DNA from 4 places in the Mesorhizobium sp. M0898 genome. Region 4 is predicted to be linked to each of the others. Evidence: predicted binding sites of a transcription regulator. Region 4 holds the regulator's gene; each other region holds the start of a gene.
The links. The regulator PhoB, encoded in region 4, activates phosphate uptake and scavenging genes when phosphate is short. The targets are predictions, from matches to a motif close to TGTCATNNANCTGTCAT.

Region 1: the regulator PhoB is predicted to act here: its motif matches at 3,779-3,795, upstream of ppk2 (polyphosphate kinase 2).
Region 2: the regulator PhoB is predicted to act here: its motif matches at 2,967-2,983, upstream of phnF (phosphonate metabolism transcriptional regulator PhnF).
Region 3: the regulator PhoB is predicted to act here: its motif matches at 5,061-5,077, upstream of NKH90_RS10540 (ceramide glucosyltransferase).

The regions. Positions count from the first base shown of each region.
Region 1 is NZ_JAMYOE010000013.1:26,398-33,643, reverse strand. It holds gene NKH90_RS16125 (DUF8605 domain-containing protein) at 1-537, shown strand, start outside; gene hemB (porphobilinogen synthase) at 624-1,655, shown strand; gene NKH90_RS16115 (dihydrofolate reductase family protein) at 2,056-2,703, shown strand; gene ppk2 (polyphosphate kinase 2) at 2,752-3,672, opposite strand; gene NKH90_RS16105 (aldo/keto reductase) at 3,953-4,996, shown strand; gene NKH90_RS16100 (hypothetical protein) at 5,110-5,268, shown strand; gene NKH90_RS16095 (DUF982 domain-containing protein) at 5,320-5,577, opposite strand; gene NKH90_RS16090 (GntR family transcriptional regulator) at 5,674-6,336, opposite strand; gene NKH90_RS16085 (multidrug efflux MFS transporter) at 6,533-7,246, shown strand, end outside.
Region 2 is NZ_JAMYOE010000003.1:427,340-434,585, reverse strand. It holds gene NKH90_RS07345 (alpha-D-ribose 1-methylphosphonate 5-phosphate C-P-lyase PhnJ) at 1-703, opposite strand, end outside; gene NKH90_RS07340 (carbon-phosphorus lyase complex subunit) at 700-1,812, opposite strand; gene phnH (phosphonate C-P lyase system protein PhnH) at 1,814-2,425, opposite strand; gene phnG (phosphonate C-P lyase system protein PhnG) at 2,425-2,886, opposite strand; gene phnF (phosphonate metabolism transcriptional regulator PhnF) at 3,021-3,764, shown strand; gene NKH90_RS07320 (zinc-binding alcohol dehydrogenase family protein) at 3,783-4,799, opposite strand; gene NKH90_RS07315 (ABC transporter permease) at 4,870-5,835, opposite strand; gene NKH90_RS07310 (sugar ABC transporter ATP-binding protein) at 5,832-7,246, opposite strand, start outside.
Region 3 is NZ_JAMYOE010000006.1:154,126-161,371, forward strand. It holds gene NKH90_RS10510 (magnesium and cobalt transport protein CorA) at 1-272, shown strand, start outside; gene NKH90_RS10515 (GcrA family cell cycle regulator) at 377-901, opposite strand; gene NKH90_RS10520 (aspartate aminotransferase family protein) at 1,257-2,456, shown strand; gene argF (ornithine carbamoyltransferase) at 2,471-3,382, shown strand; gene NKH90_RS10530 (Hsp33 family molecular chaperone) at 3,545-4,555, shown strand; gene apaG (Co2+/Mg2+ efflux facilitator ApaG/CorD) at 4,562-4,954, opposite strand; gene NKH90_RS10540 (ceramide glucosyltransferase) at 5,182-6,333, shown strand; gene NKH90_RS10545 (O-succinylhomoserine sulfhydrylase) at 6,371-7,246, opposite strand, start outside.
Region 4 is NZ_JAMYOE010000027.1:28,170-35,415, reverse strand. It holds gene NKH90_RS23725 (ATP-binding cassette domain-containing protein) at 1-321, opposite strand, end outside; gene NKH90_RS23720 (sugar ABC transporter permease) at 337-1,701, opposite strand; gene xylF (D-xylose ABC transporter substrate-binding protein) at 1,843-2,883, opposite strand; gene NKH90_RS23710 (ROK family protein) at 3,169-4,413, shown strand; gene phoB (phosphate regulon transcriptional regulator PhoB) at 4,423-5,112, opposite strand; gene phoU (phosphate signaling complex protein PhoU) at 5,129-5,836, opposite strand; gene pstB (phosphate ABC transporter ATP-binding protein PstB) at 5,869-6,672, opposite strand; gene pstA (phosphate ABC transporter permease PstA) at 6,669-7,246, opposite strand, start outside.

The DNA of each region.
Region 1 (7,246 bases), on a different contig from region 4:
ATCCATGACGAACAAGGCACCCATGACCGGCCGCATGATCTCACTTGTCTGTACAGGCCTGACGTTATCGATCCGGTGCTTGCCGCGCTTGGCAGCAAACCATGGCTTGGCGAGCGGCCACGCCTGGCAATTTTCCTGGCGGCGGAGCAAGGCACAAGGCAGTTCGTGCTGACCGCCGACGATGAGCGCGGGGCGGCGATGCGCGAATCCTTCGTTAATGCCACCGGTCCGCTGGTCATGCCGATTGTGTTTCCCGAAGCGTCACTGCTGTCGGCCTCGAAGCTTGACGACCAGGCCCTGCGCCATGCCGATATCACGACGCTGGACCAGCTTGCCAGGAAGGCCGGAGCCGACCAGGCGCTCGCCGGCAGTATCGTCTGGAGCGACAAGGAACTGGGCTGGATAGCCGACTGGCGGCTTGCCTTGAATGGCAAGAGCTACAATTGGCAAGTGCGCGGCGTCAGCTTCGACGAGGCATTCCGCGTCGCCATGCGGGGTGCTGCGCAGATCCTGTCGGGCAATGGCCAACCAGAATAGCGCCCGACAGGACCCTGGCACAATCGTGTCGCATTGGTCAGCAGCGGAGGCTCGTGGTAAAAGCCGCCCGATCCGGAGTTTTTGCGATGAACAAATTCACCCCTGCAAAGCCTGCCGGCGCGCGCAGCGTCGACGAGATCACCGGCAGCCGGCGTCTGCGGCGCATGCGCAAGGCCGATTGGTCGCGCCGCCTTGTCCAGGAGAACCGGCTCTCGGTCGACGATCTGATTTGGCCGATCTTCGTCGTCGACGGCAGACAAGTGCGCGAACCGATCGCCGCCATGCCCGGCGTGTTCCGCCTGTCGCTCGACCTCGCCGTCAAGGAGGCTGAGCGCGCGGCCAAGCTTGGCATTCCGGCGATCGCCACTTTCCCCAATGTGGAGCTCGGCCTGCGCGATCAGACCGGTTCGCACATCCTCGATCCGGAAAACATCATCAACCGCGCCACCCGCGCCATCAAGCGGGCGGTGCCGGAGATCGGCATCATCACCGACGCGGCGCTTGACCCGTTCACCTCGCATGGCCATGACGGCATCTTGCGCGAGGGTATTATCGTCAATGATGAAACGGTGGAGCAAGTGACGGCGGCGGCCGTCATCCAGGCGGCGGCGGGGGCCGACATCATTGCCCCCTCGGACATGATGGACGGCAGGATCGGTGCCATCCGCGATGCGCTCGACGCCAATGGATTTCAGGATGTGGCGATCATGTCCTATGCGACCAAGTTCGCATCCGCTTTTTACGGCCCCTACCGTGAGGCGGTCGGCACCGCCGGCCTGCTCAAGGGCGACAAGAAGACCTATTATATCGATCACGCCAATTCCGACGAAGCGGTGCGCGAGGCCGAGCAGGATCTGGCCGAGGGCGCCGACATGCTGATGGTCAAGCCCGGCCTGCCCTATCTCGACATCATCCGCCGGCTGAAAGTCGAGTTGCAGATGCCGACCTTTGCCTATCAGGTCTCGGGCGAATATTCGATGATCAAGGCCGCCGCCGCCAATGGCTGGATCGACGGCGAAAAGGCGATGCTGGAATCGCTGCTCGCCTTCAAGCGCGCCGGCTGCGACGGCATCCTGACCTACTTCGCGCCGGAAGTGGCGGCGATGCTCAAGGGGTGATGCGCCTTTGTAGCGTCTACATCGAGTAGTGTTCGTTCGTCCAAAGCGCGACATGGAACGCCGCAGGACATCGCTTCAAGTTTACGCTGCCCCTCGTTGCCCTGCCGGGCATTTCTCCCTGTAAAGTGGCAGGGAGAAAGACGCGTTCGTAAAAGATTTCACCAATCTCCAGCGTTGCAAAAACATCGACGTTGCGGCCAGCCCCTTCTCCCCGTCACTATACAGGGAGAAGCTGCCGGCAGGCGGATGACGGGCGGCGCCGACATTGAGATTGGTTATTCCAACATGATTTGGAAGCGATTGCCCCGCCGGCGATTCAAAATACCGCTTGCAAAATGCAATCAGTTAAGCTACCCCAATAACTGCTTGCATCTCACAATTGGCTATCGAGGAGGCTCTCATGTCCAAACTTCGCGTCAGCGCCTTCACCCTGTCGATCGACGGCTTCGGCGCCGGTCCCGACCAAGACCTGAAGAACCCGCTGGGTGTTGGCGGAGAAGCCCTGCACGAATGGATGTTCGGCACCCGCACCTTCCGCAAGATGGTCCTCGGCAAGGATGGCGGGACCACGGACACCGACGAGGCGTTCGCGGCACGCAGCTTCGAAAATGTCGGCGCATGGATCCTCGGCCGCAACATGTTTGGGCCGATCCGCGGCGAATGGCCGGATGACAGCTGGAAAGGCTGGTGGGGTGACAACCCACCCTACCACGTGCCGGTCTTCGTGCTCACGCACCATGCGCGTGATCCTATTGTCATGGAGGGCGGCACGACCTTCTATTTCGTGACCGACGGCATCCACTCAGCGCTGGAGAAGGCGAAGGCAGTGGCTGACGGTAAGGATGTACGGCTGGGCGGCGGCGTTTCTACGATCCGGCAATATCTCAAGGAAAAGCTCATCGACGAAATGCATCTGGCGATCTCACCGGTCCTGCTAGGCGCCGGCGAGAGCCTTTTTGCCGGCATCGACATGCCCAAGCTCGGCTATCGCTGCAGCGAGCAGGTCGCGACACCGAAGGCCACGCATGTCATCATCGAGCGCACCTAGCTTGTTGCAGGGTGCCGCCATGGAGCGGCGCCCTCCTCGCCGCTTTAGTCAGTACTTCTCCGGCACATACAGTTCGCGCGGCAGTACCTGGCGCTCGTATTCGGGATTGAAGACGCGCTCCGGCAGTGTGATCTCCTCGTGCGGCACCTCCTCATAGGGCATCTGCTTGAGGAGATGGTCGATGCAGTTCAGCCGTGCCCGTTTCTTGTCGTTGCCCTCGACGATGAACCACGGGGCTTCCGGGATATTGGTGCGGGCGAACGTTTCTTCCTTGGCCTTGGTGTACTGCTCCCAGCGCACGCGCGACTGGAGGTCCATCGGCGACAGTTTCCATTGCTTCATCGGGTCATGGATGCGCATCAAAAAGCGCATCTGCTGCTCCTCGTCGGTGATCGAAAACCAGTATTTGACAAGCGTAATGCCTGAGCGGACCAGCATGCGTTCGAAATCCGGAACGTCGCGGAAGAACTCCTCGACCTGATCCGGCTGGGCAAAGCCCATTACCCGCTCGACGCCGGAGCGGTTGTACCAGGAGCGGTCGAACAGCACGATCTCGCCGCCGGCCGGCAGATGCGGAACGTAGCGCTGGAAATACCATTGCGACTTCTCGCGCTCGGTCGGCGCCGGAAGTGCTGCGACGCGGCAGATGCGCGGATTAAGCCTCTGGGTGATGCGCTTGATAACACCACCCTTGCCCGCCGAGTCGCGGCCCTCGAAAACCACGACGAGCTTCTTCTTGTGATAGGCGACCCAGGACTGCAGCTTGATCAACTCGGATTGCAGCGTGATGAGATCGCGAAAATACTGCAGGCGGTCGATCGATGGCGGATGTGCATTCTTGTAGATCTTGGCGATCTCCATCGACAGCGCCGGCTCCGAGATTTCCAGTTCATAGTCTTCATCCAGCGTGTCGGCGAGTTCCGCTTCCAGCCAGTCCCTGGCCGGGGAATTCTGTTTTATCTCGGTCATTTACGCTGCTCCGCTTACAGGCCTTGCCGGCCGCTGTCAGGCGCTCTGCCGCCCGGCCCGGCGGCCGGAAATCGAAGCGCTGGACCGATGTTAGTATAGGCCGGCAATGACGGTTTTATTGCAGCCACTACTGAGCTGGCTGTGCGTTTCAATCCGCAAGATGTGATCGAGCTTGCCCTGCGGAACGGGCGACAAGCGGAACGAATTATCCTACAAATAGCTGGTTCATTGAGGGCTGTCGTCTGCAACGCCCTTTCCCGATAAATTGTGAGGATACGACATGGAATACCGCACTCTCGGCCGTTCCGGGCTGAAGGTTTCAACGCTGACCATGGGCACCATGACGTTCGGCGGCGGCGGCGCGTTTTCGGCGGTCGGCAAGACCGACCTCGACGAGGCGCGCCGGATGATCGACCTTTGCATCGATGCCGGCGTCAATGTCATCGACACCGCCAACGTCTATTCGAACGGCGTGTCGGAAGAGATCATCGGCGAGGCGCTCGGCGGCAAGCGCAAGGGCGACGTGCTGATCGCCTCCAAGGCGCGCATGCGGATCGGCAAAGGCCCCAATGATGAAGGCCTGTCGCGCTACCATCTGATCCGCGAATGCGAGAGGAGCCTGAAGCGGCTCAGGACGGATGTCATCGACATCTATTTCCTGCACGAGTGGGATGGCCTGACACCGCTTGAGGAAACCATCGCCGCGCTCGACACGCTGGTCGCGCAGGGCAAGGTCCGTTATGTCGGCTGCTCCAATTATTCCGGCTGGCAAGTGATGAAGGGGCTGGGGATCAGCGACCGTCATCACCAGCCGCGCTTCGTCACCCAGCAGATCCATTACACGTTGGAAGCGCGCGAGGCCGAGTATGAATTGTTGCCGATCTCGGTCGACCAGGGGCTCGGCGTGCTGGTCTGGAGCCCGCTTGCCGGCGGGTTGCTGTCCGGCAAATACCACCGTGACCAGCCGACCGCCCGCCAGCTCAGCGGCTGGTCGGAACCGCCGATCCGCGACGAGGACCGGCTGTGGCGGATCGTCGACACGCTGATCGATATCGGCAATAATCACGGCGTGTCGGCGGCGCAGGTGGCGCTTGCCTGGCTGCTCGGCCGGCCCGCTGTCAGTTCGCTGGTGATCGGCGGACGAACCGAAGCCCATTTCAAAGACAATATCGCCGCTGCAAGCCTTGTGCTTGCCGATGAGGAGCGCACACGGCTCGATGTGGTCAGCAGGCCGCCCGTGCTCTATCCCTACTGGCACCAGCAATTCACGGCAAAGGACCGGTTCGGGCCGGCCGATCTCGTTCTCGACCGCGACGGCGCCTGAAAAGCCGGGCTCTCCGGACTGCGCCGAGATATGGAGCCCGATCGTGCCTTGCGGTGTTGTGTTTGCGGTCCAATGCTCCTAGGCAAAGGCCAAGCACAACGAAAGGAAACGATATGGCACGAGCACCGAACTACGGTCAGGAACGCAAGGAACGCGACCGGCAGAAGGCTGCCAAGAAGGCGGAAAAGCAGGCTGCCAAGGTCGCAGCCAAGGAGCGATCGAAGCCCGAGGGCGAGAGCGAGTCCCAAACCAAAACCGAAACGGCAGAGTGATGATATCCGGGCTGCCAGGCGGGCCGGGCCTCGGTCAAATCCCGCTATGCCTCAGGCAGGCGCCTTGTCGCTGACGAAGACGTTCACTTCACGAGCGGCGGCAATGAAGGCCCGTCTTGCGTTCATGGCCGGCTTGTCGCCGGCCAGCGCATCATGACAGGCTTGCAACGCTTCGCGGTGCTTGGGGCTGCGCTTGCCGGGCCAATTGTTGAGGAGGTAGTCGGAAGCCTCGCGGGCCGTACGCAAGAGCTGATTGCTTCCCGCCGCGCCCTTGACGGTCACGGGTGTGTCAAATCGGTTGTTTTCCATCGCCGCTCTTACGCCATCGGCATTTGCGAAGCGAGACCGAAAGTAGCATTCTTCGCTCATCTGCTCTTTTCGTGATCAATGGCAGCCGATCCTCACTCAAGCGACGACGGCAAATCCACGGGCGCGCAGGCCGCGCCGGTCGTTGCGCAGCGAGGTCACCAGCCGGTCGCGGCTGCCGATGATATGGGCCGAAAGCAGGCGGGCGGCGGTATCGGCATCGCCGGCCCGCACCGCCGACAGAATGGCATGGTGTTCGGCCCAGGCGCGGCCGAGCGCTGCCTCGTCGCGAACCTCGAGCCAGCGGGCGCGCGACAGGCGCGTCATCGCATCGCGAACCGCTCTGAACAGGAACTCGTTGCCTGACAGGCGTGCCAGCTCGATATGAAAATCCCTGCCGACGCGATGCCATTCCTCGCGCGGCGTCTTGTCGTCGCAAGAATCGAGCATCGCCTCGATGATTTCGACGGCACTTCTGTCCTGCAAGGTGCAAGTCAGCCTGACTGCCGCGACCTCGACCGCCTCGCGATAGACGGCGATCTGCTCCAGCTCGGCAAGATTGATTGGCGAGACCGTCCAGCCGCGGCCATCGCGGCAGATCAGGCCTTCGGTCTCGAGCCGCAGCAACGCAGCCCTGACCGGCGTGCGCGAGGCGCCGAAGCGGCTTTCGACCCAGCGCTCCGTCAGCCGCTCGCCGGGACCAATCTCGAGCCCGAGGATCATCTCGCGAAGCTGCTTTTCGACGTTCTGCATCTGCGACATTGGCGTTCCGTTCAGGTCATTCGTTCCGGCAATCGGGTCACTGGCCGGCGTTGGCCGATCACGCCGGCCTTTGTCGATCATGTTTGAGAGGCCCGCATTGACAGCGACGGGGCTTGCGTTCATGACAGATACCAGCTTGGTATCCCAAATTGGTATCCACAGCAAGTTCCATGCAAGCTGGCCGGACAGGACAGACATGCCGCAAGACGCCAACCGCGCCACGCACAACGTCCACTGGCGCCGCAATCTCGCCGTGTGTTTTGCCGGCTCGTTCAGCACGCTTGTAGCGATGACGCTGCTGTTGCCCTTCCTGCCGCTTTACGTCGAGCAGCTGGGCGCAGAGGGCCATGCGGCGATCGCGCAGTGGTCGGGCGTCGCCTACGGCGCCACCTTCCTTGCCGCCGCGCTGGTCGCGCCCCTGTGGGGGCGGCTAGGCGACCGTTACGGCCGCAAACTGATGCTGGTGCGCGCCAGTTTCGGCATGGCGCTGTGCATGTCGCTGACCGGCATGGTGCAGACTGTCTGGCAATTGGTGCTCTTGCGCCTGCTGATCGGCTTTGCCGGCGGCTATTCTTCGGGTTCGACCATCCTGGTTGCCATGCAGACGCCGAAGGATCGCTCCGGCTGGGCGCTGGGCGTTCTGTCGGCCGGTATCACCGCCGGTGCCCTGGTCGGTCCGCTGCTCGGCGGCGCGCTGCCGCCGCTGATTGGCATACGCGCCACATTCCTGCTCGCCGGCGGCGTCATTTTCCTGGCTTTTCTGGCAACCACCTTGCTGATCAAGGAGGCGCCTCGCCCGGTTGCCGCCAAGGCCGCGTCAGAAGAAAAAGTGAAGGACAGCTGGTCGCAGATTCCCGACAAGCGCCCCGTCGTCGCCATGCTGGCGACCGGCATGCTGTTGAGTTTCGCC
Region 2 (7,246 bases), on a different contig from region 4:
GATGGTCCTCGAAATCGAGGCTGACCACATCGGTGAAGGGCGGCAGCGCGTAGATGCGCTTTTCGCGGCCGGCGCCGAACAATTGCAAAGCCGGCGAACGGTGCATCTTCGGATTGTCGAATTTCGGCGTCGGCGAGGGATCCATCACATAGCGGCCCTCAACCTTGACCGGGTAGGCGTAGGTGGTGGCGATGCGGCCATGCCTGGCGATGTCTTCGTAGAGTTTTACATGCATCAGACCGTATTCCTCCAGCGCATGCATCTTGCGCGTCTCCGTCTCGCGTGGTTCGAGGAAGCGCAGCGGTTCGGGGATGGGCACCTGATAGACCAGCACCTGGCCGGCACTCAGCGGATATTCGGGAATGCGGTGGCGCGTCTGGATGATGGTCGCCTTGGCCGTCTCGGTGGTGACGGCGACATTGGCGACCTTCTTGAAGAAGGCGCGGATCGAAACCGCATTGGTGGTGTCGTCGGCGCCCTGGTCGATGACCTTGAGCACATCGTCCGGGCCAATGATCGAAGCGGTGACCTGCACGCCGCCGGTGCCCCAGCCATAGGGCATCGGCATTTCGCGCGAGGCAAACGGCACCTGGTAGCCGGGGATGGCAATGCCCTTGAGGATGGCGCGGCGGATCATCCGCTTGGTCTGCTCGTCAAGATAGGCGAAGTTGTAGGTGGCGATGTCCGCTGGTTGTGCACTCATTCCGCTGCCTCCCTCTTTTCTTCGGCCTTGCCGGCATTTTCGCGGGCATCATGCTCGGCGCGCATGCGGCGCACGAGGTCGAGCTCGGCCTGGAAGTCGACATAATGCGGCAGCTTCAGATGCTCGACGAAGCCGGTCGCCTGGACATTGTCGGAATGCGAGATGACGAACTCCTCGTCCTGCGCTGCGGCGATGACATCCTCACCCAACTCCGAGGCGCGCAGCGCGCGGTCGCATAGCGCCATGGCCATGGCCTTGCGCTCGCTCTGGCCGAAGACGAGGCCATAGCCGCGGGTGAATTGCGGCGGCGCCTTGGCCGAGCCCTTGAACTGGTTGACCATCTGGCATTCGGTGACGCGGATGCTGCCGAGCGGCACGGCAAAGGGCAGTTCCGGCACGTCCAGTTCCAGTTCGACCTCGCCGATGCGAACCTCGCCGACGAAGGGATGGTTGCGCGCGTAGCCGCGCTGGGTGGAATAGCCGAGCGCCAGCAGAAACCCCTCGTCGCCGCGCGACAGCGCCTGCAGGCGGATGTCGCGCGCCATCGGGAATTCGAGCGGCTCGCGGGTGATGTCGCCGAGGGTATGATCCCCAGGCATGTCGCCGTCGGGCTCGATCAAGCCTTCGCGGGCGAGGATGGCCGAGACGCGCGGCATGGCTTCCGCCTCGCCTGCGCGCTGCTCCGGTTCGGCGACATCGCCGCCGGCGGCGAGCTCGGGATCGAGCAGGCGGTGGGTGTAGTCGAAAGTCGGGCCGAGCAGCTGGCCGCCGGGCAGGTCCTTGTAGGTCGCCGACACCCGTCGCTCGACCAGCATCGTGCCGGTGTCGATCGCCCTTGTGTAGCCGAAACGCGGCAGCGTCGTGCGATAGGCGCGAACCAGGAAGATCGCCTCGATCATGTCGCCGCGCGCCTGGACGATGGCGAGTGCCGCCAATTCCCGGTCGTAGAGCGAACCTTCGCTCATCACCCGGTCGACGCCGAGCGCCAGCTGCTCGACGATCTGGTCGAGGCGAAGTGCGGGCACCGAGCGGTCGCCGCGCCGGCGGTCGGCGAGCAGTTTGTGGGCGTTGCGAATGGCCGCTTCGCCACCCTTTACCGCGACATACATCCTATGCCTCCATCGTCTTGATGCGCGTCGTGCGCGGCAGGCAGGCAATTGCTTCGGACGTGGCGAGGATGATGTCGACGCCACGCGGAAAACGCTGGTTGTTCTGCTTCCATTGCTCGACGAAATGGCGCGGCATTTGCGCCGGCGCGATCGTCGCCGTCTTCTCGATGCCCGGGCCTTCGAGCAGCAGCGGAGCGCCGGAGACAAGATCGCTGACCTCGAGGATCAGCGTCGTGGAGCGATCGGGATAATCCTGGGTGCCTTGCGAAAACCCGTCGAGCGCCATCATCTCGGCCGGCGTGGCGATCAGCGCGAAATGCGCGTCGGCCGGGGTGTTGGCCAGCGGCGCGCCGGTATGAAAGCCAAGCCAGGATTTCACCGTCGCTGAAGCCTGCAAGGCGTGGTCGAGCCAGAGCGGCGTGTCGTTATCGCACAGCGCCAGCGCAACGGCCCCGGCGGTGGCCGACAGCGGCACCGGGGGGTGGGCGAGGGCCGGCAGCGGCTGCACACTGCCTGGCCGCGCCATCGCGTCCATCACGGCACGGAATACGATCTGGGCATTGAATACCGGATCGGCGAAGCCGCCTTCAATGGATTGAGTGGCGATATCCATCAGTCTTCTCCGCGCACCATGGTGAAGAAATCGACCTTGGTCGCCGCCGTCTCGGCGCGGCGCTGTTCACGCGCCTTGGCCAGTGCCGCCTGCAATGGCGCAACGATCCTGATCTCGACCTCATTGCGGTGGGCCGGGTCCTGCCACAGCGCATCGGCGATCGCCGCCAGCCTTGCCTTCTGCTTGTCGCGACCAAGTGCGTAGCAGTGGCCGACATGGCCGGACGCAAGCCGCACCGTGGCACGGGTGACCGTCGCCTCGCCGACATTGAAAGGGGCACCACCGCCGCCGATGCGGCCGCGTACCGTAACCAGGCCGGTTTCGGGGCCACGCAGAAGTTCCGCTTCGCAAGGCAGGCCGGTTTCGTCCCACAGGCGGACGATGTCTTCGCCGGCCGATTGCGCCAGCGTCGCCATCACGGCCTTGCGCTCGGCCTGCTCTCGCGCTTCCCGTCCTCGCATGGCCGTACTCCTCGTTTGCGTGAATTTGTCTATTGATATAGACAACTATACAAATTATACTCGTTATCTAGCGCGTGTCCATGACGGGCACGTGACACCGGCCAAAAGATCGGCGCAAAGAATTGGGGCGGGAGATGATCGGACAAGCCAACCGCATCGAGCGGCGCAGCGGTGTCGCGCTGTGGCGGCAGATCGCCGACCAGATACTGCATTCGATCGCCGTCGGCGATTTTCCCGAGAATGCCGCGCTGCCGCCGGAGATCGCGTTGGCCGGACGCTATGGCGTCAACCGCCATACGGTGCGTAGCGCTATCGCAGCGCTGGTGCAGGAGGGCGTGCTCAGGGCGGAGCAGGGGCGCGGCACCTTCGTGCTGTCGCGCAAGCGGCTGTCTTATCCGATCGGCGCTCGCACCCGCTTTTCCGAGGGATTGCAAGGACAGGCGTCCGAGCGGCATATCACCTTGCTCGCGTCATCGGTCGAGCCGGCCAACCGTCGTGTCGCAGAGGGCTTAGGCCTTGCGACGGGCGCCGATGTGATACGCCTGGAAACGCGCGGCGAAGCCGATGGAATGCCGGTGTCCCGCGCTGCCGGCTGGTTCGATGCCAAGCGCTTTGCCGGCATCGATGCCGCCATGGCGGAAACCGGTTCGATCACCGCATCGCTGGCACGTTTCGGCATCGACGACTATCTCAGGCAATCGACCGTGCTGTCGGCGCGCCATGCCGATGCCGCCGACCTTGCTGACCTCGACCTGCAGCCCGGCGCCATCGTGCTAGTGACGGTCGCCGTCAACGTCACGCCCGACGGTCAGCCGATACAGTTTTCGGAGTCGCGCTTCCCGGCCGAGCGGATCGAGCTCAAATTGTCGGCGCTCTGAGATACGGCAGCCCTGGCATCATCCGACTTGAATGACGGCCTTGATCAGGCCGGACTTCTCATGCGCCCAGCGGGCGAGGTCGTGCGGCGTCTCGCCAAGCGTGGTGCGGTGGGTGACCAGCTTTGCCAGCGGCAGCGCGCCGTTGCGGATCGAGGCGGCGACATGGTCGAAATCGGCACTCAGGGCGTTGCGGCTGCCGATCAGCATCATCTCGCGCTTGTGGAATTCGGGATCGGAAAAGGCGATGTCGTCCTTGACGACGCTGACCAGGACCAGCGCCCCGCCGTGCGCGACATGGGCGAAGGCCGACTGCACCGACCGGGTGTTGCCGGTGGCATCGAAAACCACGTCGAAGCCGTCGCCGCCGGTTGCTTCCCGCACCAGGTCGGCAGCAGCGCCCCGCGAGCCGTCGAGGGTCGCGAAGCCGAGTTCGCTTTCGGCGAAACCCAGCCTCTCCGCACTCATGTCGAGCAGCATCACGTCTAGCCCGGCGATGCGGGCGAACAGCGCCGTGCCGAGCCCGATCGGGCCTGCACCGATGACCAGTGTGCGCGCACCTGGATCAGCGAGCGAGCGCCGCACGGCATGGGCGCCGATCGCCAGGAATTCGACGGCGGCGGCATCGGCCAGTGACAGGCCGTTTGCCGGATAAAGATTTTGCGCCGGCACCAGGATCTGCTCGCACATGGCGCCGTCGCGGTGGACGCCGAGCACCTCGATCCTGCCGCAGCAATTCGGCTTGCCTTGCCGGCAGGCGATGCATTTGCCGCAGGCGAGATAGGGATTGACGATCACCGCTTCGCCGACGGCGAGATCGACGTCCTCGCCAACCTCGATCACGGTGCCGGAAACCTCGTGGCCCATGATGCGGGGATAGGCGAGGAACGGGTGCTTGCCTTCGAAGATGTGATAGTCGGTGCCGCAGATGCCGACATGGCTGACGGCGACCAGCGCCCAGCCGGCGGGGGGCGCGCCAGGCGCCGGACGATCTTCGAGGACAAGTTCGCCGGGCGAGCGGCAGACGACGGCTTTCATGCTTCAATCCAGTCGGTTCATGGCACTGCCGGCCCTGCTGTGGCGAGGCCGGCGATTGTTGGGAGGCGGTCTATTTGCCGCGGCGGCGCAGCCCGTCGAAATAGACGATGACGATGATCAGCACGCCGGTGATGATGCGCTGCCAGAAGGCGTTGACGTTGAGCAGGTTGGCGCCGTTGTTGATGGTGGCAAGGATGAAGGCGCCGAGCAGCGGTCCGTGCACGGAGCCGACAGCGCCGAACAGCGAGGTGCCGCCGATCACCGAGGAGGCGATCGCCTGCAATTCCCAGCCCTCGGCCTGCGTCGGATTGCCGATGCCGATGCGCGACGCGAGCAGCACGCCGACGAAGGCCGCACACAGGCCCGACAGCGTGTAGGCCATGTAGATGGTGCGCTGGACGTTGACGCCTGACAGGCGCGACGCCTCGGCGTTGGAGCCGACCGAGAACAGATAGCGGCCCCAGCGGCTGTGGTGCAGGAAGATGTAGGCTGGGATGCCGACCAGGATCACCATCCAGAACAGATTGGGGACGCCGGCGAAGGAACTGCGCGAGAACGTCTGGAAGGCGTCGTTGTTAATCGAGATCGAGTTGCCGTTGGTCATCAACAGACCGATGCCGCGCAGCGAGGTCAGCGTTGCCAGGGTGATGATGAAGGGCGGCAGGCCCATCTTGACGATGCCGAACCCATGGAACATGCCGATGGCGACGCCGACCAGCAAGGTGATCAGGATGGCGAGGAAAACCGGTGTGCCGGCGTTGATCAGCATCGCGACGATGACGGTGGCGAAGCCGACCACGGCGCCGACGGAAAGGTCGATGCCGCCGGTGATGATGACGAAGGTCTGGCCGACCGCCAGGATGGCGATCATCGACCCTTGCCGCAACAGGTTGGAGATGTTGTTGGCCGAGGCGAAGCTCGGCGTCGCCACCGACAGGATAATCCATAAAAGAACCAGCAGCGCCAGCAGTGTCAGCCCGAACAGGGCGTTGTAGTTGCGTTTCGGCCTTTCGGCAGCGATCGCCTCGGTGCTCATATCTTCCCTCCCGGTTTTTCTTGTTTCTCGGCCAGCGCCTGGGTGAGGATCTCCTCGTGGTCAGCGGTACGAAAGCCGTGCGTGGCCACCAGCTTGCCGCGCCGGAACACGTGCAGCGTGTCGGCGAGTTCATAAACCTCGGGCAGGTAGGACGAGATCAGGATGATGCCGGCTCCCTTGGACAACAGCGCGCCGAACAGGCGGTAGATCTCGGCCTTGGTGCCGACGTCGACGCCGACAGTCGGCTCGTCGAAGATGAATAGCTTGGCGCCATGGGCGAGCCATTTGCCGATGACTATCTTCTGCTGGTTACCGCCGGACAGGCTGGAGGCCAGCGCGCCGCGCGTCGGCGTCTTGATGCGCAGGTCGGCGATCTGGCGATCGGCTTGCGCCTTTTCCTGCGCGCGGGAGATCAGCAGATTGCTGGAGATGCGCTTGTAGATCGGCAGATTGAGGTTGAGTCCGACCGGCAGGTTGAGGCAGAGGCCCTGGTCGCGGCGGCTTTCCGGGGCCAGCGCCATGCCGAGCCTGATCGCGTCGTGTTCGGAATTGACCTTGACCTCCTTGCCCTCCCAGAGGATATGGCCGGCCGATTTGCGGTGCCGGCCATAGAGCGTGGTGACGAACTCGCTGCGCCCGGCGCCGATCAGGCCGTAGAGGCCGACGATCTCGCCGGCGCGGACGGACATCGAGACATTTTCGAAACCCTTGCCGGACAGGTTCCTGGTTTCGACGATGGTCGCGCCGGGGGTGAAATGCTCCTTGTGGTAGACCTGCTCGATCGAGCGGTTGATCATCATCTTGACCAGCTCGGCGTCATTGGTCTCGGCAATGTTCCTGGTGCCGACCAGCGTGCCGTCGCGCAGCACCGAGACGCGGTCGGCGAGCTCGAACACTTCTTCCATGCGATGGCTGATGTAGATGATGGTGACGCCTTCGCCCTTCAGCCGGCGAATCAGCGTGAACAGCTGGTCGGCCTCCTTGCGGGTAAGATAGGCGGTCGGCTCGTCGAAGATCAGGAATTTGGTGCCGCGCACGGTGGCGCGGGCGGCGGCGATCAACTGCTGCTGGCCGATGGTCAGGTCACCCAGCATGACATGCGCCGGCAGGTCGAAGCCGAGATCGTCGATGATCTTCTGCGCCTGCCTGATCATCGCCCGCTGCTGCAGGATGCCGAAGCGGGAATCCTCCTCGCCGAGGAACATGTTGGCGGCGACGGTGAGATGGCGGCACAGGACGACTTCCTGATGCACGGCATTGATGCCGAGCGCCATCGCCTCATGCGGCGTTGCCAATGCGGCAGGTTTGCCCTCCCAGATGACGTCGCCGGAGGTGCGCGGCATGACGCCGGTAAGAAGCTTGATCAGGGTGGATTTGCCGGCGCCGTTCTCGCCGACGATGGCGTGGATCT
Region 3 (7,246 bases), on a different contig from region 4:
AGGAAAAGATCGACAGCCTGCGTGAGGTTCTCGCCTTCGCCTTCGAGGCGAGCCTTCTGGTCGGTCAAAGCCAGGAGACGGCGATCTCCAAGAAGCTTGCCTCATGGGCCGCAATCTTGGCCGTGCCGACGGCATTCGCCGGCATTTACGGCATGAATTTCAGCGACATGCCGGAACTGAGGATGGAATATGGCTACCCGGCCGTCCTGGCGGCAATTGCCCTGATCTGCACGTTTCTTTACTGGCGGTTTCGCAAGAATGGGTGGCTATGAAGTGGGTGAATGATCAATAGTGAATAGGGCTAGGCAAGAGCCTTGCTTTCTTACTCCAAGCTCAGCCCGCCACCATTCACCATTCACCATTCACCATTCACCATTCACCTGCTCCGCCGCCGCTCCGATGCCGGCTGGAACGCCACGCGGGCGTGGTACTTGCAGTAGGGGCCGGTTTCGGCGGCGTCGTTGCCGCAGAAATGGAAGTCTTCCGAAAGCGGATCGCCGTTCGGCCATTTGCAAGTGCGCTCGTTGAGTTCGACAAGTTGCAGATGCCGCGAGATCGGCACGACGACGTTCTCGACCGGGCGGATATAGTGGCGCGCCACCGGTTCGGCATCGAACTGCGCCTTGAGCGCGGTCGCACCGATCGACATCGAGGTGGTGGCATGGCGCGTGGCGCTTGCTGCCCGGGACACCGATTTCTGGATCGTCGATCCCTGCACCGTCTTCTTCTGGCGTGCCGGTGAGGCGGTCGTGCGTCCGCGACCGGACAGTTTCAGCCGGTGCACTTTGCCGATGACCGCATTGCGGCTGACCCCGCCAAGCTGTGCGGCGATCTGGCTGGCGCTGAGGCCCTCCGACCACAATTTTCTGAGAAGTTCGACTCGCTCGTCAGTCCAGTTCATGAGACCGCGCTCCTGCTGAAACGTGCGGCAATCGGAATCCATTCCCGACCCGGCTTCTGCCGGGCAGACACCACATATATCGGGTGATTAGGTCCGCCGCACGAAATCTAGTTATTTCTCTACTACAATTACCTTATGCGCTGACTCGGTGACAAGAGTCCCAAGGCCAACACGAATCGGTTTTTTCGGTTTTCCCCAACTTGCCCGGTCGCTTAGGAGCCGGCGTTATGCTGGGGGGCTTGCCGCGCGACCTTGCGCGACCTTTTCGTTGACTTCACGGCCGAAAAACACGATAAGCCACAAGGGCCGCCGCTTTGGCGGCTTTTTGATTTTTCCGGTTCCGGAGACGCATATAATGAGCGGTTCGGCGCTTTTCGAGACCTTTGTTCGCGCACCCCTGGCTTTCGACCACGGTGAAGGCACCTGGCTGGTCACCGACAAGGGCGAGCGATATCTCGATTTCGCCGGCGGCATCGCCGTGAATTCGTTGGGCTACAGCCATCCGCATCTGGTCGCGGCCCTCACCGAGCAGGCCGCCAAGCTCTGGCACGTCTCTAATCTGTACGAGATTCCGGGACAGAGCCGGCTCGGCGAGCGGCTGGCCGACGCAAGCTTCGCCGACAAGGTGTTCTTCACCAATTCCGGCGCAGAGGCGCTCGAATGCGCCATCAAGACGGCGCGGCGCTACCACTTCGTCAAGGGCCATCCCGAGCGCTACCGCACAACCACCTTCGAAGGCGCCTTCCACGGCCGCACCCTGGCGACCATCGCCGCCGGCGGTCAGTACAAGTATCTGGAAGGTTTCGGCCCCAAGGTCGACGGCTTCGACCAGGTCGGTTTCGACGATGTGGATGCCGCCGAGAAGGCGATCACGCCTGAAACCGCGGCGATCCTGGTCGAGCCGGTGCAAGGCGAGGGCGGCATCAGGCAAGTGCCGACGCAATCGCTGAAGCGGCTCAGGCAGCTCTGCGATCAGCACGGACTGCTCCTGATTTTCGACGAGGTCCAATGCGGCGTCGGCCGCACCGGAAAGCTGTTCGCGCATGAGTGGGCGGGTGTCACACCCGACCTCATGGCGGTGGCCAAAGGCATCGGCGGCGGCTTCCCGATGGGTGCCTGCCTCGCCACCGACGAGGCAGCGGTCGGCATGACCGCTGGCGTGCACGGCACCACCTTCGGCGGCAATCCGCTGGCAATGGCGGTCGGCAACGCCGTGCTCGACGTGGTGCTGGAAGACGGCTTTCTCGAAGACGTCCGGCGCAAGGCACTGCTGTTGAAGCAGGGGCTCGCCGGTGTCGCCGACGAATTTCCGGATGTTATCGAAAGCATCAGGGGCACCGGCCTGATGCTCGGGCTTAAATGCGCGATGCCCAACACCAAGGTCACGGTGGCACTGCGTGACCAGCATCTCTTGACGGTTCCGGCCGGCGACAACGTTATCCGCCTGCTGCCGCCTCTCACCGTCACCGAAGCCGAGATCCGCGAAGCGCTCGAGCGCATTCGTGCCGGCGCCAAGAGCCTGGCAGATGCCATCGTCGCTGCCGCTGCGAAGTAATCCTGGAATTCCTGATGTCCCTTCGCCATTTCACCGATCTTTCCGCCGTTTCCGAAGGCGATCTGCGCTTCATGCTCGACGACGCAGCGGTGCGAAAGGCAAGGCTCAAGGCCGGCGAACGCAGCAAGCCGCTCGAAGGCAAGGTGCTGGCGATGATCTTCGACAAGCCGTCGACGCGCACGCGCGTGTCGTTCGACGTCGGTATGCGGCAGTTGGGTGGCGAGACGATCATGCTGACCGGCACCGAGATGCAGCTTGGCCGCTCGGAGACCATTGCTGACACAGCCAAGGTGCTGTCGCGCTATGTCGATGCCATCATGATCCGCACCACCTCGCATGACCGGCTGCTGGAACTGATGGAAAACGCTACGGTCCCCGTCATCAACGGGCTGACCGACGAGACCCACCCCTGCCAGCTGATGGCCGACATCATGACCTTCGAAGAGCACCGCGGTCCGGTGGCCGGTAAAACGATCGCCTGGACCGGCGACGGCAACAACGTGCTGCATTCGCTGCTGGAGGCATCCGCGCGGTTCCATTTCAAGCTGAATGTCGCCGTGCCCGAGGGCAGCGAACCGGCCCAGAAGCATGTCGACTGGTCGAAAGCCAATGGCGGCAAGCTGAAATTCACCCGTTCGCCCGAGGAGGCCGTTCACGAGGCCGACTGCATCGTCACCGACTGCTGGGTGTCGATGGGCCAGGAGCACCGTGCCCGCGGCCACAATGTCTTCCTGCCCTATCAGGTCAATGCGGCACTGATGGCGAAAGCCAAGCCGGATGCGCTGTTCATGCACTGTCTGCCGGCGCATCGCGGTGAGGAGGTTACCGACGAGGTCATCGACGGACCGCATTCGGTGGTGTTCGATGAGGCCGAGAACCGGCTCCATGCCCAGAAGGCGGTCCTGGCCTGGTGCCTGGGCGCTTGATACGAGCCGCGGTGATCCGGGCCGGCCTGATCTGCGCCGCCTTGATCTGGGCCGCCTTGATCCGGGAGTTGGTGGTGCCTATCTCAGGCGCATCACGCAAATCGAGCGCGTCTCGTCGCATGCGCCCCGGAGGGCGGCATCGCCGCGCCCCGGAGCTTTGTCATGTTGGAAACTCATCAATTGGCTGAACATAAACCCAAGCTCGGCGAATTCGGCTACGCCGGCGACGACCATGTCGTGCCGTTCGAGGTCGGCCCGCTCGACGTGCGCGGTCGCACCGTCCAGCTCGGGCCGATGCTCGATGCTATTCTCAGCCGTCACGACTATCCCGAGCCGGTCGCCCGGCTCCTGGCTGAAGCCTGTGTGTTGACGGTATTGCTCGGAACTTCGCTGAAGTTCGAGGGCAAGTTCATTCTGCAGACCCGCACCGACGGGCCGGTCGACATGCTGGTCGCGGATTTCTCCACGCCGCACGCGCTGCGCGCTTATGCCCGCTTCGATGCCGACCGGCTGCAGGCTTTGACTTCTGCCGGCGAGACGTCACCGCAGACGCTGCTCGGCAGCGGCGTCCTGGCGCTGACCATCGACCAGGGCGCCCACACACAACGCTACCAGGGCATCGTCCAGCTCGACGGCGTCACACTGGAAGATGCCGCACGCACTTATTTCCGCCAGTCGGAGCAGATTCCGACCGACCTCCGGCTTTCGGTTGCCAAGCTTCTGACGCCGGGCGTCGGCGGTGCTCGCGAGCAATGGCGGGCCGGTGGCCTGCTGGCACAATTCCTGCCGCAATCGGCGGAGCGCATGCGCGTACCCGACCTTCCCGGTGGCGACGGCGATCCGCGTGAGGAGATCCACGACCCGACCGACAATTCCTGGCAGGAGCTGCTGGCGCTGCTTGGTACTATTGAACCGACCGAGCTGATCGATCCGACGATCGGCGCCGAACGGCTGCTTTACCGGCTTTTCCACGAGCATGGCGTCCGTGTGTTCGGCGGGGTGCCGGTCGCCGACCAGTGCTCATGCTCGAGGGACAAGATCCACGGCATCCTTGAAGGCTTTTCCGCCGAGGAGATCAGGGACAGCACCGAGGATGGCAGCATTCACGTCGCCTGCGAATTCTGCTCGAAGCAATATGACTTCGACCCGGCGGAGTTTGCAGCGGCCGGATGACGGCCGTCAATTGACGGTGCGCCGCATTCCCGGCAAGTCGAGCGAGAAGGCGGGGATGGCGACGTCGAACGTCTCGCCCCGCCTGTTGCGCATGGTGTAGTGCCCGACCATGATGCCGGACGGCGTCGAGAGCGGGCATCCAGACGTATACTGATAGCTGTCGCCGGGGTTGAGTCCGGGTTGCTCGCCGACGACCCCGGGGCCGCGCACTTCCTCGACCTTGCCGGTGCCGTCGGTAATGTGCCAGTAGCGCGACAGAAGCTGCACGAACTCATCCGACTGATTGTCGATGGTCACCTGATATCCCCAGACATAGCGGTTTTGCGGAGGGTCGGAGTGATCCTCCAGATAGAACGGCCTGACCTGCACTTCGATGTTGCGGGTGACGGCGCTGTACATAAACTGCTCCAAAGCAATGTAGATGGAACTTTCGACGCTCAGCGCAGTTTGATCAACGATGCGCGTCATCTCCTTGCCCGACTCGAGCGCAGGTGCCGAAAAACAATGTCATTTAAGTGACACATGACAATGATGGTGTGCAGGCTTGTGCCGGGCGACTCAGCGTTCTGTCGAATTGTTGAAAACGGCCGTCATGCGGCCGGCACTTCTGGAGTGACCAGATCTCGATGGAACCGACATTCGCAGCCGCCCTCCTTTCCATAGCCCTCCTTCTTTCAAATCTCGCCAGCATCCTGTTAGCTTCGCTGAAGCTGAAGCGACCAGCCAGGATCGCACCGCCCGCCAACGCGCCGCCGGTATCGATCGTCATCCCGGCACGCGGCGTCGAGCCGTTTGCCGAAGAGACGCTGGAGCGCGCCTTCTCACTCGACTGGCCGCGCTACGAACTCATCTTCTGTGTCGCCCATGCCGACGACCCGGTGGTCAAGCCGATCACCGCAGCAATGGCGCGCTTTCCAGCTATTCGCGCCCGCCTTCTAGTCGGTGACGACCGCATCAGCGGCAATCCAAAACTCAACAATTGCGTGAAGGGTTGGGAGGCGGGGCGTTATCGCTGGGTCATCCTTGCCGATTCCAATGTGCTTATGCCGAGCGACTACGTCCAGCAGCTGATGGCGGCATGGCGGCATGGCACTGGCCTCGTCTGCTCGACGCCGATCGGCTCACGGCCGGACAGTTTCTGGGGGGAGGTCGAATGCGCCTTTCTCAACACGCTGCAGGCACGCTGGCAGTACGCTGGAGAGGCGCTCGGCCTCGGCTTCGCGCAGGGCAAGAGCATGTTGTGGAACAAGCCGATGCTCGACGCCAATGGCGGCATCCGCGCGCTTGCCGCCGAGATCGCCGAGGACGCCGCCGCGACCAAGCTGGTCAACGGGCTCGGACTGCGGGTCAATCTTGTCGCCTCGCCCTTCGAACAGCCGCTCGGCCGGCGCACGCTTGGCGAGATCTGGTCGCGGCAGGCGCGCTGGGCGCGGCTGCGCCGCGTCACCTTCGCGCTGTTCTTCGCCCCCGAGATCCTGATCGGCGCGGCGCCGCCGCTGGTGCTTGCGCTGATCGCGGCGGCTGACGCCGGCGTCAGCCTGCCGGCAACCGCCATCGCCGTGCTGGTCGCGGCCTACCTGCCGGAATGCGCCTTGGCCTCGGCCAAGGGATGGCAGCTGTCGCCGCGCACGATCCCGGCGATGATGGCGCGAGACCTGATGCTTCCCGCCATTTGGGCGCGCGGATGGCTGAGCGGCGCCGTCGACTGGCGCGGCAACGTGATGACTATCCAGACAAAGACCGTCGCGGAGCTGGAAGAGACCCCGTCCGGCGCCTGATCGGGCGCGTTCCCGCTCGCCTCTGTTCGGCCATCCCTTATCCGGCAACTCTCAGTGCCTGCTCGATGTCTTCGAGCAGGTCGTCGGCGTCCTCAAGGCCAACTGACAGCCTGAGTGTTCCCGGTCCGATGCCGAGCTCGGCGCGGGCCTCATCGGTCAAGTTCTTGTGCGTCGTCGTCGCCGGATGGGTGATCAGGCTCTTGGCGTCGCCGAGATTGTTGGAAATGAGCACGACGTCGAGTGCGTTCTGGAAGGCAAAGGCCGCCTGCTTGCCGCCCTTCACATCGAGGCAGATCAGCGTCGAGCCACCCGACATCTGCTTCTTGACCACGGCCGCTTGCGGGTGGTCGGCACGGCCAGGATAGATGACACGGGCGATTTGCGGGCGCTCGGCCAGGAAATCCGCGATGCGGCCGGCACTTTCCGTCTGCTGGCGTACGCGTAGCGGCAGCGTCTCAAGGCCTTTCAGCAGCGTCCAGGCATTGAAGGGCGAGAGGCTTGGGCCGGTGTGGCGGAAATAGTCATGCAGGTTCTCGTCGATCCATTTCTTGTCCGACAGAACGATGCCGCCAAGACAGCGCCCCTGGCCGTCAATATGCTTCGTGGCCGAATAGACGACGATGTGGGCGCCGAGCTGCAGGGGTTTCTGCTGCAAGGGCGTGGCGAAGACATTATCGACGATCAGCCTGGCGCCGATCGAATTGGCAAGTGCCGCGACGGCGGCAATGTCGATCACTTCCAGCGTAGGATTGGTCGGGCTTTCCAGGAAGAACAGTTTGGTGTTCGGCTTGACCGCCTTTTCCCAATTGGCGATGTCGGTGCCGTCGACCAGCGTTGCCTCAATGCCGTATTTCGGCGCCAGCGTCTCGACCACCCAGCGGCAGGAGCCGAACAGCGCGCGCGCCGCTACGAT
Region 4 (7,246 bases):
GTTGGCGGCCGCATCGACATTGTCGGCCAGCGCCAGCGTCTGGTAGATCGTCTCGATGCCGTACTTCTTGGCGTCGCGGGGATTGGAGATCGAAGCCTCCTCGCCGTTGACCAAAATCTGGCCCGCATCGCGCTTGTAGGCGCCGGACAGGATTTTTATCAACGTCGATTTGCCGGCACCGTTGTGACCGAGCAAAGCCATCACCTCGCCCGGGAAAAGGTCGACAGAGGCATCGTCGACGGCGCGAATGCCGCCGAAAGCGATGGAGATGTTGCGCATGTCGATCAGCGGCGTGCCCGTGGGAGCGGTTTTGTCTGCCATGATCGTTCCTCCTCCCTACACACGTTTGCGATAGACGGTATCGAGCCACACCGCGAGCACCAGCACGGCGCCGACAACGATGCTCTGCAGCGGTGAATCGATGCCGAGCAGCACCATGCCGGACTGCAGCGACTGCATCAAAAGCGCGCCGAGCATGGCGCCGAGCACTGTGCCGGAGCCGCCGGCGAGCGACGTGCCGCCGATCACCGCCGCCGCGATGACCAGCAGCTCGTCCAACGTGCCCAGCGCATTGGTCGACGAGTTCTGCCTGGCTGACGAGATCGCCGCGGCGATCGTCGCCAGCACGCCCATGATCATGAACACCTTCATGGTCACCCAGCGCGTGTTGATACCGGCAAGGTTGGCTGCTTCCGGATTGCCGCCGATGGCGAAGACATAGCGGCCGAAACGGGTACGCTTGGCGATGAAGGTCATGATCAGCCCTACGGCTACAGCCATCAGCACGGGTATGGCGATGCCATGGGCGATGAACAGCCCGCCTTCGGGAACCGTTATATTGTTGGCCGCCGCATATCTGTTCACGATGCCGACCGGCCAAGGATAGGAATTGGCAAGCCATATGGCGCCCATGATGGCAGCGCAGGTGAGGACACCGAGGAACGTCTCGGCCCAGATCGGGCGCAACGGAAAGCGGAACCGCTTGCGCTGCACCCGCCCGTTGAGCAGCATGAACACAACCGCTAGGCACGCGACAATTCCGACGATCCAGCTCCATCGCGCGCCGATCGAACCCGCCGGCCCGCCCCCCATCAGCTGGAAAGTGGCATCAAGCGGCGCAATCGTCTGACCGCTGGCGACCCACCATGCGGCACCCCGCCAGACCAGAAGGCCGCCCAGCGTCACGATGAAGGCCGGCACCTCGAGATAAGCGATGATGTATCCCTGGAACGCTCCGATCAGAAGGCCAAGCGCCAGGCCGATGGCCAGTGCCAGGATCCAGATCCAGGGATTGCCTAATTGCAGACCGATCATTCGCACCAGGAAATGCACCTGCGCAAAGCCCATGACCACGCCGATCAGACCTTCGGCGGAACCGACCGACAGGTCGATATTGCGCATGACGATAACCAGCACCATTCCGGCGGCCATTATGGCCACGGCGGAAGTCTGCACCGACAGGTTCCAGAGATTGCGTGGCGTCAGGAAGGTCCGGCTGTCGAAGTCGAACGGATTGACGCCGAGCCGTACGCTGGAAATGACATGCAGGCCGACCCAGATGACCAGCAGCGCGCCGACCATGCCGAGCATGCGCGTGTCGAGTTCGGTTGCCTTGAGAAATCGGGCAACGATGCCGAGCTCGGATTCCCGTGCCCGGTCTGCCGTGCTGTCGACCGGCGTGTTGGACGTCGTGTCGGTCATGATGTTTCTCCCGCCGGGTTGCCGTCTGCCGCGGATGCCGGAAGCAGCCTAGAAGTTATCCGCCGGAAGCGGAAAAACAACTCTTGTTGAAAAACGCCGCGGCGAGCGGCCGCGGCGTTCGGACTTCTCGGAAACGTCGGCTCAGTTGCAGACTGCAACAGTGCCAGCCGTCACGCCGGCGCAGACCTCTTCTTTCTTGATCCAGCCGGCGTCGATGACGACGTTGAGGTTGTCCTTGGTGATGGCGACCGGGGTCAGGAACAGCGACTTGACGGTATTGCCGCCGGGCGTGGTGAAATCCTTCACGCCGGCAATGTCGGTCATCTGCTTGCCGTCGGCCAGCTGCGAGGCGATCTCGGCGGCATTCTTGCCGAGCTCGCGCGCATCCTTCCACACCGACACGGTCTGTGTGCCGAGCGCGATGCGGTTCAGCGCGGCGTGGTCGCCGTCCTGGCCCGAAACCGGAACCGATCCGGCCAGCCCTTGCGCTGTCAGCGCGGCGACGACGCCGCCGGCAGTGCCGTCATTGGCCGCGACCACGGCATCGACCTTGTTGTCGTTGGCGGTCAGGAACTGTTCCATGTTCTTCTGAGCGTTGGCCGGCAGCCAGCCGTCGGTATAGGCCTCGCCGACATTCTTGATCTTGCCGCTGTCTATTGCCGCCTTCAGCACCTCCATCGAACCGGCAAACAGGAAATCGGCATTCGGATCGGAACCCGAACCCTTGATGAAGACATAGTTGCCTTCCGGCTTCACCTTGAAGACTTCCCGGGCCTGCATGCGGCCGACTTCCTTGTTGTCGAAGGTCAGGTAAAAGACGTCCTTGTTCTCGATCAGCCGGTCGTAGCCGACAACCGGAATACCTTCGTCCAGCGCCTTTTGCACGGCCGGCCCGATGGCCGAGGCGTCCTGCGCCAGGATGATCAGTGCGTTGGCGCCCTGCGAGATCAGGCTCTCGACGTCGGTGAGCTGCTTGCCGGGGTTGGACTGTGCGTCGGCGGAAATATACTTGTCGCCTGCGGCCTCGATGGCCGCCTTCATTGCGGCCTCGTCGGTCTTCCAGCGCTCTTCCTGGAAGTTCGACCAGGAAACGCCGATGACCTTGTCTTTAGCCTGCGCCACCGACGCCAGCGCCAGCGTCATGGCGACACCCGCCAGAATGGCGGTCGTGAATTTCTTCATCATATCCTCCCTGCGCCGCGTACGGCGTGACCAATTGGCTCAAAGACCAGCTTAGAAGCTCTAATTTTTTCGAGCCTCGAAAAAATACTGGCCCGATCTCCGGCTGCTGTCAACATCGATTCTGATGGATTTTGATGACTCTGCGAGTTTTTTCGAGCGTCGGAATAAACGATGACAGCGCCACCTGCATCTGACACTATTTGCCTCATCCGACACTATTTGTCGGACATTACCGACGGCTTCCGGTTCATGAGCGGCCGCGGCAACCGGGAGGAAAGCAAAACAATGTCGGTCGGAATCCGCCATGACGATTTGCGCCGGCGCAACCGGGCGATGGTGATCTCGGCGGTGCGCCGGGCCGGCCAGCCATCGCGTACTGAGATCGCAGCTACCACCGGCCTCAGTCATTCGACCATATCGGCGATTTCTTCCGACCTGATACGGGAAGGCATCCTCGCCGAGAGCAAGCCAAGTGAGCCCGTTTCGTTGAAACGCGGTCGTCCGCAAGTCGGCCTCGCCCTCAACCCGGAAGCGGCGGCGGTGCTGACTGTGGTGTTGTCGCTGAATTTCCTTTCGGCCGCCATTATCGACTACACGGGACAGGTGGTCGCCGAGGAACAGCGCCGGCTGGACACGCTGACTATGCCGCGCGACGAGCTGATCCGTGAATGCATGGCCATCGTCCGGCGCCGGCTGCAGGATCCAGATCTTGACGTCCGCAGTGTCGCCCGCATCGCCCTGGCGATTCAGGGCATTACCGACTCCCCTGCACGCGCCATGCTGTGGTCGCCGATCACGCCGCAGACCGACATCGCCTTTGCCGACATGCTGGAGGACGAATTCGGCATCCCGGCAACGGTGGAGAACGACTGCAACATGATGGCGGTGGCTTTGCGCTGGCGCAATCCGGATCGCTATCGCGATGACTTCATCGCCATCCTGCTTTCGCATGGCATCGGCATGGGGCTGGTGCTGAAGGGCGAACTGTTCACCGGGACGCATTCCTCGGGCGGCGAATTTGGCCACATGATCCATCGTCCGGGCGGCGCGCTCTGCCGTTGCGGGCGGCGCGGCTGCATCGAGGCGTATGCCGGCAACTACGCCATCTGGCGCAACGCCAGGCAGATGAGCGAAGACAGCGAACCGGTCGCCGACGTCAGCGACGCCGACATGCGCGCACTGGCGGCCCGGGCGCGCGAGAAAGATGGGCCGGAACGCGAGGCCTACCGCAAGGCCGGCGAAGCGCTGGGTTTCGGTCTCGGCTCGCTGTTCGCGCTGATCGATCCGGCACCGGTCGCGATGGTCGGCGCCAGTGCCGCCGCCTTCGATCTGATCGAGCCGGCCTTGCGGAAGGCAATCGCCCAGACCGCCGGCGGCCAGCATTCAGGCTCGATCTCCTTCGATACAGAGCCGAACGAATTGCCTCTGATCCGCGAAGGCTGCGCGATGCGGGCGTTAAGCTTCGTCGACCAGGAGATTTTCGCGCCGGGCGCGCAAATGAGGCCCAGCGTCAGAAAGAACGTAGCCTGACCAGGCGGGTCAATCTTCCCTGATCGCATAGCCGGCGCCGCGGATGGTGCGGATGACATCCGGCATCCGGCCGTTGTTGACGGCTTTGCGCAGCCGCCCGACATGCACGTCGACGGTGCGTTCGTCGATGTAGATTGTCTCCCCCCAGACATTATCGAGTAACTGGCTGCGCGAGAAGACACGGCCCGGATGCCGCATCATGAACTCGAGCAGCCGGAATTCGGTCGGTCCGAGCCTGATTTCGCTCTTCTTGCGATAGACCCTGTGCGATTCGCGATCGAGCACGATGTCGCCGACCTTCAGCACGCTGGACAGCACTTCCGGCTTGGCGCGCCGCAGCAGCGCCTTGACCCTGGCCATGAATTCCGGTGTCGAAAACGGCTTGACCAGATAGTCGTCGGCGCCGGTCGAAAGACCGCGCACCCGGTCGCTCTCCTCGCCGCGCGCGGTCAGCATGATGATCGGCAGCCGCTCGGTTTCGGGGCGCACCCGCAACCGACGACAGAGCTCGATGCCGGAAACCGCTGGTATCATCCAGTCGAGCACCAAAAGGTCGGGCACATTCTCCTGCAAACGGATCTCGGCTTCGTCGCCGCGTGTCACCACCTCGACCTGGTAGCCTTCGGATTCGAGATTGTAGCGGAGCAGCACACCCAACGGCTCCTCGTCCTCCACCACCATTATGCGTGGTGCGATCATCGGCTGGGCACCCCCATCATGTCACCGGTGCGGACATTGTCGTTTCGTCCTGCTTCGGACGATTGACCGGCAATTGCTCGCCGGTCAGCACATAATACGCATTTTCGGCGATGTTGGTGACATGGTCGCCGATCCGCTCCAGATTCTTGGCGCAGAACAGCAGGTGCGTGCAAGCGGTGATGTTGCGCGGATCTTCCATCATGTAGGTCAACAGCTCGCGGAACACGGACGTGTATTTAACGTCGATGCGCTCGTCGGCGGCACGAAGCTTGGCCAACGCGGCCGCATCGCCTGCAGCATATTCCTCGATGACACCCTGCACCTGGATGAGAACCAACTGCGCCATCGCGTCGATGGAATGCGACAGGTCCCGCGGCGTGGCGCTGAGGCCGACCGCACTCACGCGCTTGGCGATATTCTTGGCAAGGTCGCCGATGCGTTCGAGGTCGCCCGCCATGCGGATCGCTCCGACCACATGGCGAAGATCGTGGGCCATCGGCTGGCGTTTGGCGATCAGGGTGATGGCGCGGTCGTCCAGTTCGCGTTGACGCGCATCCATGATGGCGTCGTCGGAAACGACGCGTTGCGCCAGCACGTTGTCGGAATTCAACAGCGCCTTGGTCGCCCCGCCGACCATCGAACCGGCGAGGTCGGCCATGTTGCGGATCAGCTTGCTGATCTGCTCGAGATCCTCGTCGAAAGAAGCGACTGTGTGTTCGCCCATGGTCCTGTCCTCATATGCATGATCGGAACGGCTCAGCCGAAGCGGCCAGTGATGTAGTCCTGCGTGCGCTTCTCGCGGGGCGACGTGAAGATCTTCTCGGTCCGGTCGAACTCGACCAGTTCACCCAGATACATGAAGGCCGTCTGGCGCGACACGCGCGCCGCCTGCTGCATGTTGTGGGTGACGATGACGATCGTGTAGTCGGCTTGCAATTCGTCGATCAGTTCCTCGATCTTGGCAGTCGACAGCGGGTCGAGGGCCGAAGCCGGTTCGTCGAGCAGAATGACTTCCGGCTTCACGGCCACGGTGCGGGCGATACAGAGCCGCTGCTGCTGGCCGCCGGATAGGCTCAAGCCGCTGGCGTTGAGCTTGTCCTTGACCTCGCTCCACAGCGCGGCGCGCTTCAACGCCTGTTCGACGCGGCCGTCCATCTCGGACTTGCCGAGGTTCTCGTAGAGCCTGACGCCGAAGGCGATGTTCTCGTAGATCGACATCGGGAACGGCGTCGGCTTCTGGAACACCATGCCGATCTTGGTCCTGAGGAGGTTGAGATCCTGCGACCGGTCGAGAATGTTCTTGCCGTCGAGCAGCACCTGGCCCTCGGCCGTCTGTTTTGGGTAGAGCTCATAGATGCGGTTGAATACACGCAGCAGCGTCGATTTCCCGCAGCCCGAAGGGCCGATGAAGGCCGTGACACTGCGCTCAGGCAGCGACAGGCTGATGTCCTTCAGCGCCTTGCTCTGGCCGTAGTAGAAGTTGAGATTCTTGACCTCGATCTTCGTCTTCTCGGCGACCGTTTCGGCCATCGTCATGTCTGGGGACAACATCTGTGTCATCTGTCCTCTCTGCGTCCGGTAAGGCTGCGGGCGAGGATGCTCAAGCCCAGAACCGTCAGGGTGATTATGAGTGCGCCGGTCCACGCCAGTTGCTGCCATTCCTCGTAAGGGCTGAGAGCGAACTGGAAGATGGTCACCGGCAGGCTGGCCATCGGCGCGTTGATATTGCTGCTCCAGAACTGGTTATTGAGCGCGGTGAAGAGCAGCGGCGCCGTCTCGCCGGAAATGCGTGCTATCGCCAGCAATATGCCGGTGACGATGCCGGACAATGCGGCGCGGTAGGCGACGGAACGGATCACCACCCAGCGCGGCGCGCCGATCGCGGCACCGGCTTCACGCAACGCGTTCGGCACCAGGTTGAGCATGTCTTCAGTGGTGCGCACGACCACCGGAATGACCAGGATGGCAAGCGCAACGGCGCCGGCAATGGCCGAGAAATGTCCCATTGGCCGCACCATCAGCTCATAGACAAACAAGCCGATGATGATCGACGGCGCCGACAACAGGATGTCGTTGATGAAGCGGACGACGGTGGTGATGCGCGAAAAGCGTCCATACTCGGCCATGTAGGTTC